DNA from 2 places in the Alteromonas sp. W364 genome. Region 2 is predicted to be linked to the other one. Evidence: predicted binding sites of a transcription regulator. Region 2 holds the regulator's gene; the other holds the start of a gene.
What was found. Region 2 encodes NrdR, which represses ribonucleotide reductase genes. Its sites were predicted from a motif close to AAACACNANATNTNGTGTTT; they were not measured.
Positions count from the first base shown of each region.

Region 1: nrdA (class 1a ribonucleoside-diphosphate reductase subunit alpha) is a predicted target of NrdR. The motif match lies at 4,727-4,746, and genes of this name have one in related genera.

Region 1 is NZ_JAVRID010000001.1:383,451-393,057, reverse strand. It holds gene serC (3-phosphoserine/phosphohydroxythreonine transaminase) at 1-829, opposite strand, end outside; gene gyrA (DNA topoisomerase (ATP-hydrolyzing) subunit A) at 910-3,558, opposite strand; gene ubiG (bifunctional 2-polyprenyl-6-hydroxyphenol methylase/3-demethylubiquinol 3-O-methyltransferase UbiG) at 3,805-4,515, shown strand; gene nrdA (class 1a ribonucleoside-diphosphate reductase subunit alpha) at 4,991-7,312, shown strand; gene nrdB (class Ia ribonucleoside-diphosphate reductase subunit beta) at 7,348-8,478, shown strand; gene yfaE (class I ribonucleotide reductase maintenance protein YfaE) at 8,480-8,752, shown strand; gene RM556_RS01655 (DsbC family protein) at 8,850-9,607, opposite strand, start outside.
Region 2 is NZ_JAVRID010000006.1:23,729-33,335, reverse strand. It holds gene ettA (energy-dependent translational throttle protein EttA) at 1-1,159, opposite strand, end outside; gene lpxD (UDP-3-O-(3-hydroxymyristoyl)glucosamine N-acyltransferase) at 1,302-2,321, shown strand; gene RM556_RS10800 (zinc-dependent peptidase) at 2,373-3,224, shown strand; gene glyA (serine hydroxymethyltransferase) at 3,375-4,631, shown strand; gene nrdR (transcriptional regulator NrdR) at 4,822-5,271, shown strand; gene ribD (bifunctional diaminohydroxyphosphoribosylaminopyrimidine deaminase/5-amino-6-(5-phosphoribosylamino)uracil reductase RibD) at 5,271-6,443, shown strand; gene RM556_RS10780 (riboflavin synthase) at 6,472-7,131, shown strand; gene ribBA (bifunctional 3,4-dihydroxy-2-butanone-4-phosphate synthase/GTP cyclohydrolase II) at 7,192-8,298, shown strand; gene ribE (6,7-dimethyl-8-ribityllumazine synthase) at 8,368-8,844, shown strand; gene nusB (transcription antitermination factor NusB) at 8,845-9,267, shown strand; gene thiL (thiamine-phosphate kinase) at 9,271-9,607, shown strand, end outside.

The sequences.
Region 1 (9,607 bases), on a different contig from region 2:
AAAGCTCACTTTTCTCTTGGTTCCTCTGTGCCATCTTCGCTAACCCCCCTTTGGTTTTCAGCCACTCGAATACGAGCCCAGCTAAATACCATGAAAAGGTTGGAGGCGTGTTGTACATCGAACCACTTTTTGCCTGCAGTTGGTAATTGAAAATAGAAGGAGTTTGTTCTCTTTCGATGCCAATCAAATCGTTTCGTACAATGACCAACGCTAAACCCGACGGACCAATATTTTTTTGAGCTCCGGCATATATGACGCCGTATTCTTCAATGTTAAGAGGTTTAGATAAAATATTGGAAGACATATCTGCCACAATGGGTACGGCATCGTTGCCCGATTTAGGTACCCAGTCAATTTCCACACCATCAACCGTCTCGTTGGTACAATAGTGAAAATAATCAGCCTGATCAGATATGGACCATAGCGTTTGATCCGGCACAACGATTTTGCCATCGACTAATGCCGACTCAGCGAGTATTTCAGTTTTGGTATATTTTCTCGCCTCAGCCTCAGCTGAGACTGACCATTGACCAGTTAACAAATGTTGGCTCACACCACCTTGTTTTGAAATATTCATCGGTACAGCTGAAAACTGACCTCGGCCACCACCTTGCATAAACAACACAGTGTAATTACATGGAATAGATAAAAGCTCTCGCAAATCGGCTTCTGCTTTTTCTGCTACCTCTATAAAGGGTTTGCCTCGGTGGCTTACCTCCATTACTGAGGTGCCTAATCCTCTCCAATTTAGCATTTCATCTTGCGCTTGCTGCATAACTTCTTTTGGCAGCATCGCTGGTCCGGCACTAAAATTAAATATATTTTGCATCTACTTTCACTTTCCACAAAAAAAATAAGCGGCACCATGCCGCTTATCTAATTCAAATTATTCGGCTATCGAACAATTCACTATTCAGCGTCAGGCGCGTCATCCGGTGTTGCAGTGCCTTCAGCATTGGTTGCATCTTCAGCAGCATCTGCAGTTTCGACTACAATGGGATTACCATCTTCATCTAGCTCTACACCTTCATCTTCGATTTCGTCGATACGTTGCAAGCCAACCACTGTTTCATCCTCAGCAGTTCTAATCAGACGTACACCTTGCGTATTCCGGCCTACTGTAGACACTTCAGACGCTCGCGTTCTTACTAGAGTGCCTTGGTCGCTGATCAACATGATTTCTTTGCTTTCGTCTACTTGAATAGCGCCAACAACTAAACCATTGCGTTCAGAGACTTTAATAGAAACAACCCCTTTAGTCGCTCGGCTCTTAGCAGGATATTCACCGATGGGTGTGCGTTTACCAAAACCATTTTCAGTGGCGGTTAGGATGTCACCCTCCCCTTGAGGAACGATGAGTGAAACGACTTTCTCATTATCCATCAAACGAATACCGCGAACACCTGTTGCAGTTCGGCCCATAGGGCGAACTTGGTCTTCTGAGAACCTGACTACTTTACCCGCATCAGAGAACAGCATGATTTCACTGCTGCCATCAGTTAAGTCGACGCCAATTAGCTCATTTCCGTCATTCAGGTTCACCGCAATGATACCGTTAGCACGCGGACGTGAATATTGAGTTAACTCGGTTTTCTTCACTGTACCATTGGTTGTTGCCATGAAAACGTATTTGCCCGCTTCAAATTCTTGGATAGGCAATATAGCTGTAATACGTTCGCCCTCTTCAAGAGGTAGAATATTAACGATAGGTCTTCCTCTTGCGTTACGACTTGCAAGCGGCAATTGATAAACTTTCAGCCAATACAAACGTCCACGCGTTGAGAAGCACAAGATATGGTCATGTGTGTTTGCGACTAATAATTTCTCAATGAAATCTTCATCTTTCATCTTCGTAGCCGACTTACCTTTACCACCACGGCGTTGCGCCTCATAATCAGACAGCTTCTGATATTTGACATAACCTTCGCGTGACAATGTAACAACAACATCTTCTCTTTCTATTAAGTCTTCAATATCGATGTCATGACTCGCTGCGGTAATTTCGGTACGACGTTCGTCACCAAACTCTTCTCTTACAGCCTCAAGCTCTTCACGAATAACTTCCATCAAACGCTCTGAACTAGCAAGGATATGCAATAGTTCTGCAATGATATCAAGCAAGGCTTTGTATTCTTCAAGAATTTTATCATGCTCAAGACCTGTCAATTTATTCAGTCTTAAGTCAAGAATGGCCTGAGCCTGCTCTTCCGTTAGGAAATATTGACCATCTCGAATACCAAACTCTGGCGCTAACCAATCTGGGCGAGCTGCATCGTTGCCCGCTCTCGCTAGCATCTCAGCCACATCACCTAAGCCCCACCCCTGAGCGATAAGTGATTTTTTCGCGTCAGACGGGCTCTGCGACTTCTTGATTAACTCAATAATGGGGTCGATATTTGCCAGTGCAATTGCTAAACCTTCAAGGATGTGTGCCCGGTCACGCGCCTTCTTCAATTCGAAAACGGTACGACGGGTCACGACTTCACGGCGGTGTAGTATGAACTTTTGTAAAATATCTTTCAGATTAAATACACGTGGCTGCGTATTATCAAGGGCAACCATGTTGATACCAAACACCGTTTGCAACTGCGTGTTGGCATATAAGTGGTTCAATAGGACTTCCGCAGATTCATTACGTTTGACTTCAATAACGATGCGCATGCCGTCTTTATCTGATTCATCCCGTAAGGCTGAGATACCTTCGACACGTTTTTCTTTCACTAGCTCTGCGATTTTTTCAATCAATCGAGCCTTGTTTACCTGATACGGAATCTCATGAACAATAATGGTCTCTTTACCATTGTCTTCTTGTTCAATTTCCGCTCGTGCACGAAGATAAATTTTTCCTCGTCCTGTCTTGTAGGCGTCGATGATGCCTTTACGACCACTGATAATTGCAGCCGTTGGGAAATCTGGACCAGGGATAATATCGAGCAGTTCTTCAAAAGTGAGTTCTGGATTATTGATGAGCTCGATACAGCCATTAATCACTTCGGTTAAATTGTGCGGTGGAATGTTGGTTGCCATACCAACAGCAATACCTGAGGAACCGTTTACTAATAGATTAGGTACTTTCGTTGGCAAAACTTCGGGAATATGTTCTTGGCCGTCATAGTTTGGAACGAAATTGACGGTTTCTTTTTCAAGGTCAGCCAACAATTCGTGTGCGATTTTAGCCATTCTAATTTCGGTGTAACGCATTGCCGCGGCTGAGTCACCATCAACAGAACCAAAGTTTCCTTGACCGTCGACAAGCATGTAACGCAATGAAAAAGGTTGGGCCATACGGACGATAGTGTCGTACACCGCGGAGTCACCATGAGGGTGATATTTACCTATAACATCACCTACGACACGCGCAGACTTCTTATAGGGTTTGTTATAATCGTTCTTTAATTCGTTCATCGCGAATAGAACGCGGCGATGCACAGGTTTTAAACCGTCTCTTACATCTGGTAATGCTCGGCCAACGATAACGCTCATCGCGTAATCGAGGTAAGAGTTTTTTAATTCATCTTCGATATTAATCGGTAGGATTTCTTTAGCGTTATCAGTCATGAACTGCACTGTCCTTTGTTATTTGTAGAGGAATCACTAACTGATGCTATTCATTCTCTAAATGAACGTTAATCTGTTGCGACGCACTCACTTGTTATTTTTATAACCCACTTTATTCAGCCTCAAGATATTATCATTAAGACTGTTGAATATGTAGATTTATGTCATAATAATTACATAAAATTTGATGAATTATGCAATCCCGCGTGAAGACGCCCTTAAATCGCATAAATAGAAGAGGAAGGCATGCCGTCAGTTAATGTCGATAACAACGAAATTGAAAAATTTTCAGCACTAGCGTCAAAATGGTGGGATTTAAACGGCGAGTTTAAGCCACTTCACGATATAAATCCCATTCGACTTTCCTTTATAGAGGAAAAGTCTGGTGGCTTGTTCGGAAAAAAAGCAATAGACGTAGGGTGCGGTGGCGGAATCCTATCTGAAGCTATGGTGAAACTGGGTGCGGAAGTCACGGGAATAGACTTAGCAAAAGACTCGCTTGAAGTCGCTAAACTGCATGGTTTGGAATCCGGTTTGCAGGTGCACTATGAATATTGTTCAGCTGAACAAAAGGCCGAACAGGACCCCGGTCATTTTGATGTCGTTTGCTGCTTAGAAATGCTCGAACATGTCCCTGACCCTACTTCAGTTGTGAACGCTTGTGCCAATCTGGTCAAGCCTGGCGGAGATGTTTTCTTTTCTACCTTAAATCGCAATATAAAAAGTTGGTTAATGGCCATTATTGGCGCTGAGTACGTGCTGAACTTGGTTCCCAAAGGGACGCATGACCATGCTAAATTCATTCGACCTGCAGAACTAACTAGTTGGATAGAAAATAGTGCTTTGGTATCTAAAGACATAACAGGCTTACACCTTGATCCATTGAAACAACAATATTACCTCAGCAAGAAGAATGTAGATGTAAATTACATCATTCATTGTCAAAAACCGCTGTAAACACCAGATGTAGTGAGTTATAGAAAAATCAACACTATATAAGGTGTTTTCATTAAAACAATTAGGAATAAATAACTGCTTTTTAGATTAAATTAATTTAGCTCAAAATTAATTTTTAAATTTTTCTTGCAACACACATAAGCCTTGTTTTGTTTTGTTCCCAACGTTAGTAGATACCAACCTAAAATTAACTAGTGTCAGTAAACGTAAAAATCACTATATATTGGGTTGCATAAGCATCAAAACCTCACTATCTTGTGTTTACTTAATTACGACCTGTGATCTAATAAGTCTCAAATGTCATACATAATTTGGCAAGTTAGGCACTCATTCTTAATATGCACAAAGACGCCCAATAAGAGCGTTCAGCAAATCCTGACAGTACCTTAAGGTCAGAAGAATTCGGCGAATTAAGCATTAAGGGAACTAAAACACGCTAAGCGCAAGCGGCGACGACCACATAGAGCGATAAAAAATGAATAACACTCTGCTAGTAACAAAAAGAGATGGCACTCAAGAACCTCTCGAATTAGACAAAATCCACAAAGTAGTAACATGGGCAGCAAAAGGCTTAAGTGATGTTTCAGTATCTCAAGTAGAAATAAAGGCACAAATTCAGTTTTATAACGGTATTAAGTCAGCTGAAATTCACGAGACAATGATCAAATCAGCGGCCGACCTCATTTCAACTGATGCTCCTGATTATCAGTACCTTGCTGCTCGACTGGCCATTTTCCATCTTCGTAAAAAAGCTTACGGCCAATTTGAGCCGCCAGCGCTGTATGACCATGTCACTAAATTGGTTGCAGCGAAGAAATATGACGATCATCTGCTGGTCGACTACACGAAAGAAGAATTTGAACAAATGGACGATTTCATCGATCATTGGCGAGACATGAACTTCAGCTACGCCGCAGTGAAGCAGCTTGAAGGAAAGTATTTAGTTCAAAACCGCGTTAGCGGCGAAATTTATGAAAGTGCACAGTTTTTATATGTACTTGTAGCTGCGTGTTTATTTGCGAAATACCCGAAAGAAAGCCGTTTGGATTATATCAAGCGCTTCTACGATGCGGCATCTACCTTTAAATTGTCACTACCTACGCCAATTATGGCTGGTGTAAGAACCCCTACTCGTCAGTTCAGCTCTTGTGTACTCATCGAAGCAGGCGATAGCTTGGATTCAATCAATGCGACTGCATCAGCTATCGTAAAATACGTGAGTCAACGAGCCGGTATCGGTGTAAACGCTGGTCGAATTAGAGCCTTAGGGAGCCCAATTCGTGGCGGTGAAGCATTCCACACTGGTTGTATTCCGTTCTACAAATACTTCCAAACAGCTGTCAAAAGTTGTTCACAAGGTGGTGTTCGTGGTGGTGCTGCAACTTTGTTCTATCCACTGTGGCATATGGAAGTCGAATCACTATTGGTGTTGAAGAATAACCGTGGCGTAGAAGAGAACCGCGTTAGACACCTCGATTATGGTGTTCAATTTAACAAGTTAATGTATACCCGCATGATCAAGGATGACTACATCACTTTGTTCAGCCCTTCAGATACGCCTGGTTTATATGATGCTTTCTTTGCGGACCAGGATGAATTTGAACGTTTGTATGCTATTTATGAAGCTGATGACAGCATTCGCAAAAAGCATATCAAAGCGATCGAACTATTCAGTTTGTTTATGCAGGAGCGTGCAAGTACAGGTCGTATATATTTGCAAAACGTTGACCACTGTAATACTCACAGCCCATTTGATCCAAAAGTTGCGCCTGTTCGCCAGAGTAACTTATGTTTAGAGATTGCCCTTCCAACCAAACCTTTATCGCACGTAAACGATGAAGAAGGTGAAATTGCGCTTTGTACTCTTTCTGCCTTTAACCTCGGTGAAATTAAGAGCTTAGATGAGTTTGAAGAGCTATCGGATCTGGCAGTAAGAGCGCTAGACAGTCTATTAGATTACCAAGATTACCCTGTTCCAGCTGCTTACAATGCAACAATGGGTCGAAGAACTTTAGGTGTGGGTGTTATTAATTTTGCCTATTATCTCGCTAAGAATGGTGTGAAATATAGCGACCACAGTGCCAACGGCCTTGTGCACAGAACATTTGAGGCAATGCAGTATTATTTGCTAAAAGCGTCTATGCAATTAGCGAAAGAAAAAGGTGCTTGCCCTAAATTTAATGAGACAACCTACTCACAAGGTTTAATGCCAGTAGACACCTACAAAAAAGATGTGGATGGTATCTGCAATGAACCATTGCATTACGATTGGGATACTCTGCGTGCAGATATCGTAAAACATGGTTTACGAAATAGTACTCTTTCAGCCCTAATGCCGTCTGAAACCTCTTCTCAGATTTCAAATGCAACAAACGGTATTGAACCACCACGCGGTCATATTAGTATAAAAGCTAGTAAAGACGGCGTCTTGAAGCAGGTTGTTCCTGATTATCAAAATCTAAAGAATGACTACGAGTTGTTATGGGATATCAAATCTAACGATGGATATTTGCAGTTAGTAGCCATCATGCAGAAATTTATCGACCAAACGATATCGGCTAATACGAGTTATGACCCAAGTAAGTACGAAGGAAACAAGGTACCGATGAAAGTCTTGTTGAAAGACCTATTAACAACCTACAAGCTTGGTGTGAAAACCTTGTATTACCATAACACCCGAGATGGTGCTACCGACAGTACTGATAAGGCCTACGTTGCCGAGGCGGTAGATAAGCCAGTGCAAGAAGTCGTAATTGAAGAAGATGACGATTGTGCCGGCGGCGCATGTAAAATTTAACCTGATTGATTAATCCTATAAGTGACTAAATAAAAATGAAATACACGACTTTTAATCAAGAAAGTAATAACACAATGATAGAGCCAATGTTTTTCGGTAATCCGGTAAACGTGGCTCGCTATGACCAGCAAAAGCACCCTATTTTTGAGAAGCTAATCGAAAAACAAATTTCTTTCTTTTGGCGACCAGAAGAGGTTGATGTAAGTAAAGATAGAATGGACTTTCAAAAGCTGACTGATGCTGAGAAACATATCTTCACTTCGAACTTAAAGTACCAAACTTTGTTGGACTCAGTTCAAGGCCGAAGCCCTAACATTGCGTTTTTACCTATCATCTCTATTCCTGAATTAGAAACTTGGGTCGAAACATGGTCATTCTTTGAGACTATTCACTCTCGTTCTTACACGCACATATTGCGGAATCTTTTTACTGACCCGAGTGAAATCTTTGATGATATCGTGGTAAACGAAGAAATAGCGAAGAGAGCAACTGATATTTCTAAGTACTACGACGATCTAATCTTTGCTACACAGCTTTGGCAAACCAAAGGTGAAGGTGAACACGAAGTGGATGGTGAAACAATTGGTATCACCATGCGCGAGCTGAAAAAGAAACTATATCTATGCATGAACTCTGTGAATGCGCTTGAAGCTATCCGCTTTTATGTTTCTTTCGCGTGTACCTTTGCATTTGCCGAGCGAGAGTTGATGGAAGGCAATTCAAAAATCATACGCTTAATAGCCAGAGATGAGAATATCCACCTAACGTCTACTCAACACGTTCTAAATTTGTGGGCGAAAGGCAAAGATGATCCAGAAATGGCTGAAATCGCTGAAGAATGCCACGAAGAAGCCAAAGAGATTTTCTTAAAAGCCGTTCAACAAGAAAAAGAATGGGCTCACTATTTGTTTAAGAATGGCTCAATGTTAGGCCTAAATGAAGAGATTCTTAGCCAGTATGTAGAATATATTGCTAACCATAGGATGGCAGCAATAGGTATGGGGCAACCTTTCGATGTGAAAAGTAACCCGCTACCATGGATGAATAACTATTTGAATTCAGATAACGTCCAAGTTGCACCTCAGGAAACTGAGATAAGCTCTTACTTGGTAGGCCAAATAGACAGTGAAGTTGCATCAGACGACTTCGAGGCGTTTGAACTGTAAGGTGTCTGAAGAATCAGGGACGTACAAAGTCCGAGTAGAACACTCGGACTCACAATATATTATTGAAGACGACACTAGCTTGTTGGTTCATTTAGAGAAGCAGAAAGTAGAGGTGCATTATCATTGCAGAGAAGGTTACTGTGGTGCTTGTCGAACAAAGTTAATTTCAGGCGATGTTGAATATCAAACAGATCCCCTCGCCTTTATTGATGACGATGAGATCCTAGCCTGTTGTTGTAAACCTACATCTGATATCGAAATAAAGCTCTACTAAGGTTAGGTCAATTTACATAGCCAGCTTCTTATTTATGCGCAGATAACAAAAAGCCCGAGAGGAGATAAGTCCACTCGGGCTTTTTTATTTAGACAATTTATTTGCTGCTATTTTTAAATAAGGAAATAACATTCTCTGAAGCTTGATAACCAGGAATTATTTGGATGTCAGCACCAACTAGGTACATGAGGGGGGTTCCCTCTAATCCAACTTTACGTCCTGCTAACTGACCTTTTCTGATGCTATCTACACAGCTGTCAGGATAAGACTCTTTCACATATGCACCATTATCAGTACCTGCTTTAATTTCTGTCATCGCCTTTGTTTTATCCTCAGCACACATGACTTGTTTCATTCTTTCAAAGGCTGGCTCACCATCCATTAATGCACTGCGTGGATAAGGTATATATTTAACTTCAATACCCGCTTGTTGATAATTTTCAATTTCTAGGTGCAGCTTTTTACAATAACCGCAGGTCGTATCAGAAAACACATATAGCTGTCCGACTTTTGTTCCACTGACGGGATAAGTCACAAAGTCGCTTTCATCCAACTTCGCAATTTCTTGTTCAGCAAGCACGACTTGACCTTTTTGTTTTTCCAATCGGGTTAGGTTCGTCATTGTAGATAAGCTGAAAACATCACCGACAATTGCAGTTTTTCCATCGCTAGTTACAACAAGGGATTGTCCATCAATGGATGCCTCGTAAAGGCCAGGTAAATTGAGTTCACTAAGCTCTCTGTGTACAACAATATTAGCACCACCAAATCTGACATTTGCCGCCGCTAAATTCGCTTTAACTTCGTCTAAACTAAGACTTTTATCGACTATCCCTGAATTGACACCTGGTGATT
Region 2 (9,607 bases):
GCACACTGTCACCAATATCGATATTTCCTGAATCAGGTGTTTCCTGACCTGTTAGCATGCGGAATAAGGTAGATTTACCTGCACCATTCGGTCCAATAATACCTACAATCCCACCTTTCGGTATTTTAAAACTCAAATCGTCAATCAGGAGGCGATCGCCATATGATTTCTTTAAATTCGTCACTTCAATGACTTTGTCGCCAAGACGTTCGCCTGGTGGAATAAATAATTCATTGGTTTCGTTTCGTTTTTGATAGTCGCCTGTGTTTAACTCTTCGAAACGGCTCATTCTTGCCTTGCTTTTTGCTTGTCTACCTTTAGGGTTACTGCGGACCCATTCTAGTTCTTGTTTAATCGATTTCTGACGAGCATTCTCAGTACGTTCTTCTTGCTGTAATCGAGCGTCTTTTTGCTCCAACCAACTTGAATAGTTACCTTCCCAAGGAATACCTTGGCCACGGTCAAGCTCAAGTATCCAGCCAGCCACATTATCTAAGAAGTACCTATCATGGGTAATAGCGACTACGGTTCCTTCATAGTCATGTAGGAAACGTTCTAACCATGCAACAGATTCAGCGTCCAAGTGGTTTGTTGGCTCATCTAGCAGCAACATTTCGGGTTTTTCTAAGAGCAGGCGACACAAGGCAACTCGGCGCTTTTCACCACCTGAAAGTTTGCTCACATCTGCATCCCAAGGTGGCAAGCGAAGTGCGTCAGCCGCGCGCTCTAGTGCATTCTCTAAATTATGACCATCTTTGGTTTGAATGATCGCTTCCATTTCTCCCTGTTCTTTAGCAAGGGCATCAAAGTCTGCGTCAGGTTCAGCATAGGCGGCATAAATTTCATCAAGACGTTTCAAGGCATGAGCAACATCTGCAACGGCCTCTTCAATGTTGCCACGTACGTCTTTGCTCTCATCGAGCTGAGGCTCTTGTGGTAAGTAACCAATTTTTAGATCGGGTTGAGGGATGGCTTCACCTTCAATTTCGGTATCTAATCCAGCCATGATGCGAAGTAGGGTAGATTTACCTGAACCATTGAGACCTAAAACACCGATTTTTGCTCCTGGGAAGAAGCTAAGGGAGATGTTCTTTAAAATTTGACGATTTGGTGGGACGATTTTCCCCACTCTATGCATACTATATACATATTGAGCCATATTGATTCTCTCTATTGAAAAGTTGTGCTGCATTTATATTGGGGATTGTAAGGACATTACAAACTAAGTGCTAGCAAATATCTGTGATATCATCGCAAAAAATTCAAGCTTCATCAGTAATAAAATAAGAAAAAGGACAACTATGCCAAAGTCTTTCACTTTACAAGCACTTGTAGACCAAATTGGTGGCGAATTACAGGGCGATCCTAACACGACAATTCATAGCATGGGCACATTAGAAGGCGCTAGTTCAGGCCAACTATCTTTTCTATCAAACAGCAAATATAAAACCGTTTTGTCTGAGACTAAAGCCAGCGCTGTTATTCTGAAAGCTGATGATGCCGAGCATTGCCAAGTAGATAAAATTATTCACAGTGATCCTTATGTTGCTTTTGCCAAAGCGGCGCAATTGCTAGATTCAACGCCAGTTCAAGCTGCTGGCATTTCACCTCTAGCTAGCGTTCATGAAACCGCGACTATTGGGAGTAACGCAAGTATCGCAGCGGGCGTTGTCATCGATAAAAATGTTCGCATTGGCGACAATGCGCGAATCGGAGCGAACTCATACATTGGTGAAGAAGCACAGATTGGTGATGATTTGCACTTGCGAGCAAATGTGACCCTTTACCATAGAGTTGACATTGGCAACCGAGTATCCATTCATAGCGGCACAGTCATTGGATCAGATGGATTTGGCTATGCCAATGACAAAGGCACTTGGGTAAAGATCCCACAAACTGGAACGGTAGTGATCGGTGATGATTGTGAGATAGGTGCCAATACTTGTATTGACAGAGGCGCACTCGACAATACCATTATTGGTAGAGACGTGATTATTGATAATTTAGTCCAAATAGCGCACAACGTGACTATTGGAGATCACTCATGTATTTGCGGCGGCACCGGCATTGCTGGTAGCGCCAATATTGGTAAATATGTCGTGGTGGCAGGCACTTGCGTAATTAATGGGCACATCGATATCTGCGATAAAGTACAAATTACTGGCTTTAGTATGGTGACAAAGTCGATTACGGAGCCAGGTGTGTATTCTTCCGGTATGCCAGTACAAAGCAATCGAGATTGGCAACGCAACACGGTCAGATTGAGACAGATCGACAAACTCGTTGATCGAGTGAAAACCTTGGAAAATCTACAAAAGTAGAACAAGCTTAGGTGACAGGCGTTTCAATATTGGTTCGCAAAGGGAATGGACATGCTTGCTTGGATAAAATCACTGCTTACATTATTTTCTTCTTCTCGAAAAGAGATAGCAGAAAGTAGTCCCCCGACAGCTTGGCAGCCAGAATGGACTGAGTTTTTGCTTGCAAAAGTGGCCTTTTATCGCGTCCTTCATGCTGAGGATAGACTGTTGTTCAATCAGCGTGTGCTTCTTTTTCTTAGCACAACAGCGATTGAAGGGGGACAACTTGTGGTTAGCGATAATGATCGTCTGTTGGTAGCAGCGAGCGCAATCATTCCCGTTTGGGGATTTAAGCAGTGGCATTATTTTAACTTGAAAACAGTGTATCTGTTGCCTGCCGCATTTAATGAAAATATAGAATTTGGTCGGCCTGACTCTCTTATTACCGGTATGGTTGGGACTGGTCGAATGGCCAATAAACTCGTCCTCAGCCGTCCTGCTCTGTATCTTGGTTTTGAAAATACCCAAGACAAACAAAATGTGGGTATCCATGAGTTTGTTCATCTTATCGATATGATGGACGGTGAATGTGATGGCTATCCTGAGCGTTTAAAAGCGCATTCATTTTCGATCCCTTGGTTTGAATTAGTCGGTGAGAAAATTGAAGCTATTCACGCACGAAAGAGTAATATTCGTGATTATGGAGCGACCAATAGAGCTGAGTTTTTTGCCGTTGCCTCTGAATACTTTTTTGAGCGACCTAAAATGCTCAAGAAAAAACACCCTCACTTATTTGAAAAGCTAGAAAAATTCTATCAGCAGGATATTTTGCAAATTGAACAAGACTTGCAGCCAAAACGAAATGCGCCTTGCCCCTGCGGCAGCGCGAAGAAGTATAAGCGCTGTTGCCTACCCACAAGTTAGTCAAAGAAACTGAGTCGTAAAACCCACTACGACTGCGCTTTACGTTTAAGTATATTTAATTCCAATAAAGCGCTATACAAGTGCGTCAAAATGCTTAAAATATCGACCTTGAAAAAAGTACCCGCAGTTAAGGCTCAGCAGGAGAACCGCATGCTATCTAGTAACATGAACATAGGCGAATTCGACCCAGAATTAGCAGCCGCAATCGAAAAAGAAAATCAACGTCAAGAACATCACATTGAGTTAATTGCATCAGAAAACTATTGCAGCCCACGTGTTATGGAAGCTCAAGGTTCTCAACTAACGAACAAATATGCTGAAGGTTACCCTGGTAAGCGTTATTACGGTGGTTGTGAGTTTGTCGATATTGCTGAAGATTTGGCGATTGAAAGAGCGAAGCAATTGTTTGATTGTGATTACGCAAACGTTCAGCCTCATTCGGGTTCACAAGCGAACACTGCAGTATTCATGGCACTCATCGAAGCAAATGATACTGTTTTGGGTATGAGCCTTTCAGACGGTGGTCACTTGACCCATGGTTCTCATGTTAACTTTTCGGGTAAAACGTACAATGCGGTTCAGTACGGTTTGCACCCAGAAACAGGTATTATCGATTATGATCAGGTTGAAGCTTTGGCTATCGAACACAAGCCTAAACTTATCATTGGTGGTTTTTCAGCTTACTCTGGTATCGTCGATTGGGCTCGCTTCCGCGAGATAGCGGATAAAGTGGGTGCTTACCTATTGGTTGATATGGCTCACGTTGCTGGTTTAGTCGCAGCAGGTGTTTACCCAAGCCCACTTCCACACGCACATGTAGTTACAACAACGACGCATAAAACCTTAGCGGGTCCTCGCGGTGGTCTCATCTTGTCTGCTTGTGGTGATGAAGCCTTGTACAAAAAGTTCAACAGCTCTGTATTCCCAGGTAACCAAGGCGGGCCTTTGTGTCACGTGATCGCTGCTAAAGCGGTTGCCTTTAAAGAAGCGCTTGAGCCAGAGTTCAAGTCTTATCAACAACAAGTGCTTAAAAATGCAAAAGCAATGGTTGCGGTTATGCAAGAACGTGGATATAACATTGTGTCGAATGGCACTGACAACCATTTATTCTTGTTAGACCTTATTGATAAAGACATCACAGGTAAAGACGCAGATGCTGCTTTGGGCAATGCAAATATTACTGTGAATAAGAATTCAGTGCCAAATGATCCGCGTTCACCATTCGTTACCAGCGGTTTGCGAATCGGGACTCCTGCTATTACACGCAGAGGTTTTATGGAAGCCGAAGCTGGACAAGTCGCAAGCTGGATATGTGATGTTTTAGATAATATGGGTGATGATTCGGTCATTACTAAAGTGAAAGCAGAAGTCGTTGAATTATGTGAACGCTTCCCTGTTTATGCCTAAGTAAAAACACTCGGGTCTTTGTGCGGCACAGTATTGTTTTTATTGCTATAATGCGCACAAGCTAGCTAATTGAAAAACCGGACTAGTCCGGTTTTTCTGTTTTTAAGTCTTAGAGAAACACAAGCTGTTCTCTCTAAGCAGATATTTGGTTGCACCGCTAATTTATGCGGTTAGCAGGGAGTTTATCTACATGTTTTGTCCATTTTGTTCCGCACAGGAAACCAAAGTTATCGATTCGCGTTTAGTTGCAGACGGAGCTCAGGTGCGTAGACGTCGTCAGTGCCTTGAGTGTCATGAGCGCTATACGACCTTCGAAATTGCTGAGCTAGTAATGCCGCGAGTGGTCAAAAGAGATGGTTCAAGAGAGCCATTTAATGAGGATAAACTGCGCGCTGGCTTACAACGAGCCTTAGAAAAAAGGCCAGTAAGCACTGAACAAGTTGAGAACTGTATTGTGAGGATAAAATCCGCTTTACGAGCTACGGGCGAACGAGAAATTAATAGTGAGTTGGTTGGAAGCCTAATTATGGATGCTCTCAAAGAGCTTGATAAAGTCGCCTATGTAAGATTTGCGTCGGTTTATCGCTCCTTTGAAGACATACGTGAATTTGGTGAAGAAATCGCAAAATTAGGTGACTAATGCCCCAGTTTTCTGCAAGTGACGCAAAATGGATGGCGCTAGCAATTCAATTGGCGCGCAAAGGAAGGTTCTCAACAACACCTAATCCTATGGTGGGATGCGTGATAGTGAGTGCCGATGGCGTTCTGTTGGGCAAGGGCTATCATCAAAAAGCAGGTCAGGGACACGCTGAAGTCAATGCCCTTATTGATGCTGGCTTTACACCGCATCAAGGAGCTGCCAGTTCAGCGCAGCAGTCATCAGAGCCGCCTCCAACCGATGGTTCTACTGTCTACGTTACACTTGAACCTTGCAGCCACACTGGCCGCACACCACCTTGTGCAAATGCATTGATTGAAGCAAAAGTTGGGCGTGTTGTCATCGCCAGTATCGACACTAACCCCTTAGTGAAAAATCGAGGCGTCGCGATGTTACGCGAGGCTGGCATTATTGTTGAAACCGGTTTAATGGACACCTTAGCAACAGATATGAATGTCGCCTTCAATTATCGTATGCAACATCATCTACCTTGGGTTTGCGTAAAGCTTGCGTGTAGTTTGGACGGCAGAACTGCCCTAGAGAATGGTAAAAGCAAGTGGATCACTAGTTCAGAATCACGCTTAGATGTGCAGCAGGAAAGAGCCAGTGCTTGTGCTATTTTGAGTGGTGCGGATACAATCATTGCGGATGATCCTCAATTGAACGTGCGCGAAGCTGAATTACAAGAAACCACAAAAACGCGCTTTTCAAAAAGACAAAAGCAGCCTTTGCGAGTGATAATCGATGGTAAGAATCGTTTAAATAGTCGCTACAATCTGTTTAATGATGGCCAAGAGGTCTTAGTATTTAATACTGAACATAACCCACAACTTAAAGAAGCCAATTGTCAGCAAATACAGCTCAATAAGAAAGGCGATTTTGTAGATTTAAAAGAAGTTATGAATAACCTGGCTGCTTTGCAAATTAATCGTATTTGGACGGAAGCCGGGTCCAGCTTGTGCGGCGCGCTATTTGAACAGGGTTTAGTGAATGAATTTGTCTTGTATCAAGCACCCATGTTATTGGGAAATAAAGCGAAGGGTACAATTAATATTCACAGTCTAACCGAGCTCGATGATGCGATCGCTCTAGAGTCATTAGAAATAACTCAGCTTGGAAACGATCTAAAGCGGCGATTTAGAGTTAAAAGCTAGCAAGCAATAGAAGATAAGGATTAGAAATATGTTTACCGGCATTATAGAGGCCTTAGGCACGATTAAGTCTCTGGTTAATCATGGAGATGACATACGCTTGACCGTTGAGACGGGCAAGCTCGATATGAGCGATGTCGCATTAGGTGATAGTATTGCGACAAATGGGGTCTGCCTGACGGTCGTCGACTTTGGTGAACATTATTACAGTGTTGATGTGTCGGCTGAGACAATAAAATATACTGGATTTGCTAACTACTCGAATGGGAGTAAGGTGAATTTAGAAAAAGCCATGCGAGCAGATACGCGCTTTGGTGGGCATATTGTTAGTGGTCACGTTGACGGGGTGGGAGAAGTCATCGAAGTTAATGATCACCAGAGATACGTAGAAGTATGGGTGAAAGCGCCAGATGAGCTTGCAAAATATATCGCCCACAAAGGCTCCATTACGGTAGACGGTGTTAGCCTGACTGTAAATGAAGTCAAGGGAGCCGCATTTATGCTCTGGTTAATCCCACACACTCTGCAAGAAACAATTATAGGTGAGTACAAAAAGGGAACCAAAGTAAACCTAGAAGTAGACGTCGTGGCACGCTACTTAGAACGTTTAATGCTAGGCGATAAAGCGGCGGATGCTGAAAAGTCTGATATCAGCATGTCATTTTTAGCCGAACATGGTTACTTAAAGTAGCGCCATAAACACAAAAAATAACGTACCAAAACACACAACACAAACACGAAGAGAGCAAAGATGGCTTTAAACACAACCCAAGAGATAATTGAAGATATCAAACAAGGTAAAATGGTTATCTTGATGGATGACGAAGATCGCGAAAACGAGGGCGATCTCATCATGGCTGGTGAACATGTTACTCCTGAAGCAATTAACTTCATGGTCACGCACGCCAGAGGCCTAGTTTGTTTACCCATGACAGCTGAGCGCTGCAAATTGCTCAAGTTGCCCTTGATGGTAGACAATAACAATGCTCAATTCTCAACTAACTTTACAGTGTCAATCGAAGCTGCAGAGGGTGTTACAACCGGAATATCTGCCGCAGATAGAGCGCGCACTGTGCTGGCTGCAGTGAGTAAAACAGCTGAAGCAAAAGATATTGTGCAACCCGGTCACATCTTTCCTTTGATTGCTAAAGAAGGTGGCGTCTTAAATCGTGCTGGTCATACTGAAGCCGGTGTCGACTTGGCCAGGTTAGCGGGCTGCGAACCCGCATCTGTCATTGTCGAAATTTTGAATGAAGATGGCACGATGGCGCGCAGACCAGAGTTAGAGGTGTTTGCTAAAAAGCATGATTTGAAAATTGGTACGATTGCCGATTTGATTGAATATCGAAACTTAAACGAAACGACCATAGAAAAGGTGGCCACTTGCCAGCTTCCAACTGCCTATGGCGATTTTGAGCTGATTACCTTTAAAGATGTTATCGATGAGCAAATTCATTTTGCCTTGAAAAAAGGTGACATCAAAGAAGATGAACCAACACTGGTAAGAGTGCATTTACACAACACACTCAGCGATCTTTTAAGTTCTACCAGAGCGGTTAATCGCTCTATGCCCCTATCAGCCTCAATGCAGCGAATTAATGATGAAGGCGGGGTTTTGGTATTGCTAGGTAAGAAAGAAGATATTGTATCGCAAGTTAAACAGTTTCAAGCCGAAGACAATGATGAGGTAGCGCAAGGCAAAGCTTGGCAAGGTTCTTCTCGTACCGTTGGTGTTGGGAGTCAAATCTTAGCCAGCTTAGGGATAAAGAAAATGCGCTTGTTAAGTAAACCAATTAAATATTCGGCACTATCGGGCTTTGGCCTAGAGGTCGTTGAATATGTGTATGATGAAAAATAACCCTTTTTAAACGAATATTTTCCGAGCGACTTATGATATACTTCGCGCCGATTTTTTTGGAGAGCAAAAATGATAGAAATTGAAGGTAACATCCGAGCGACAGGTAAGAAATTTGCAATTGTCGTTGCGCGTTTTAATAGCTTTGTAGTAGAGAGCTTATTAGATGGTGCACTTGACACTTTAGACCGTCATGGCGAAGTGAATACAGATGACATCACTGTTGTTCGTGTACCTGGTGCTTACGAATTACCTATTGTTGCTAAAAAGCTCGCAGAAAAGAAACAATACGACGGTATTATCGCTTTAGGTGCGGTTATACGCGGTGGGACGCCTCATTTCGATTTCGTTGCTGGTGAATGTAATAAAGGCCTTGCTCAAGTATCGCTTGATGCTGGTATTCCAGTAGCGTTTGGTGTCATTACCACCGACAGCATCGAACAAGCTATTGAACGCTCGGGTACCAAAGCCGGAAATAAAGGTTCTGAAGCTGCTTTAAGCGCGCTAGAAATGGTTAACGTTATTAGTGCTATCGAAGAGGCAAAATAAGTGAAACCTGCAGCTCGCCGCAAGGCTAGAGAACTCGCTGTACAAGGCCTGTACGGTTGGCAAATGAGTGGCAATCCAATTGAGCAAATCGAATTAGGTATTGCCACTACAAACGACATGAGCAAAGTCGATATGGACTATTTTCAAGCGCTACTTCGCGGTGTTGCTCAGCGGACTGAAGAACTTGATACAGCCATTAAGCCTTATCTTGGTCGTTTGCCAGAAGAGTTAGACCCAGTTGAGAAAGCCATTTTGCGATTATCCACGCTAGAGTTGTTAGAGCGTTTCGACACACCATTCAAAGTGGTGATCAATGAATCTATCGAACTAGCCAAAACGTTTGGTGCAGAAGAAAGTCACAAATTCATCAATGGTGTTTTAGATAAAGCAGTGAAGACATTAAGAAAAGGCGAAAGAAGCTAAATTTTGAAAGAATTTGACTTAATATCAAATCACTTTTCGAAAGGTGGTTTTCAGCGTAAAGATGTCTTGATCGGTATCGGCGATGATGCTGCTGTCACCAGAGTACCAAGTGGACAGTGTTTAGTGACCACAACGGATACCATGGTTGAAGGTGTACATTTTCTTGCTGGTACTCAACCAGAAGCCATTGCTCATAAACTCGTCGCGGTAAATTTAAGCGATTTATCAGCGATGGGCGCAGAGCCTGCATGGGTGAGTTTGTCTTTATCACTACCACAAATTGATCCAGCATGGATAAAGGCTTTCTCAGAGAAGCTGCACAGTTTGAGTGAATATTTTT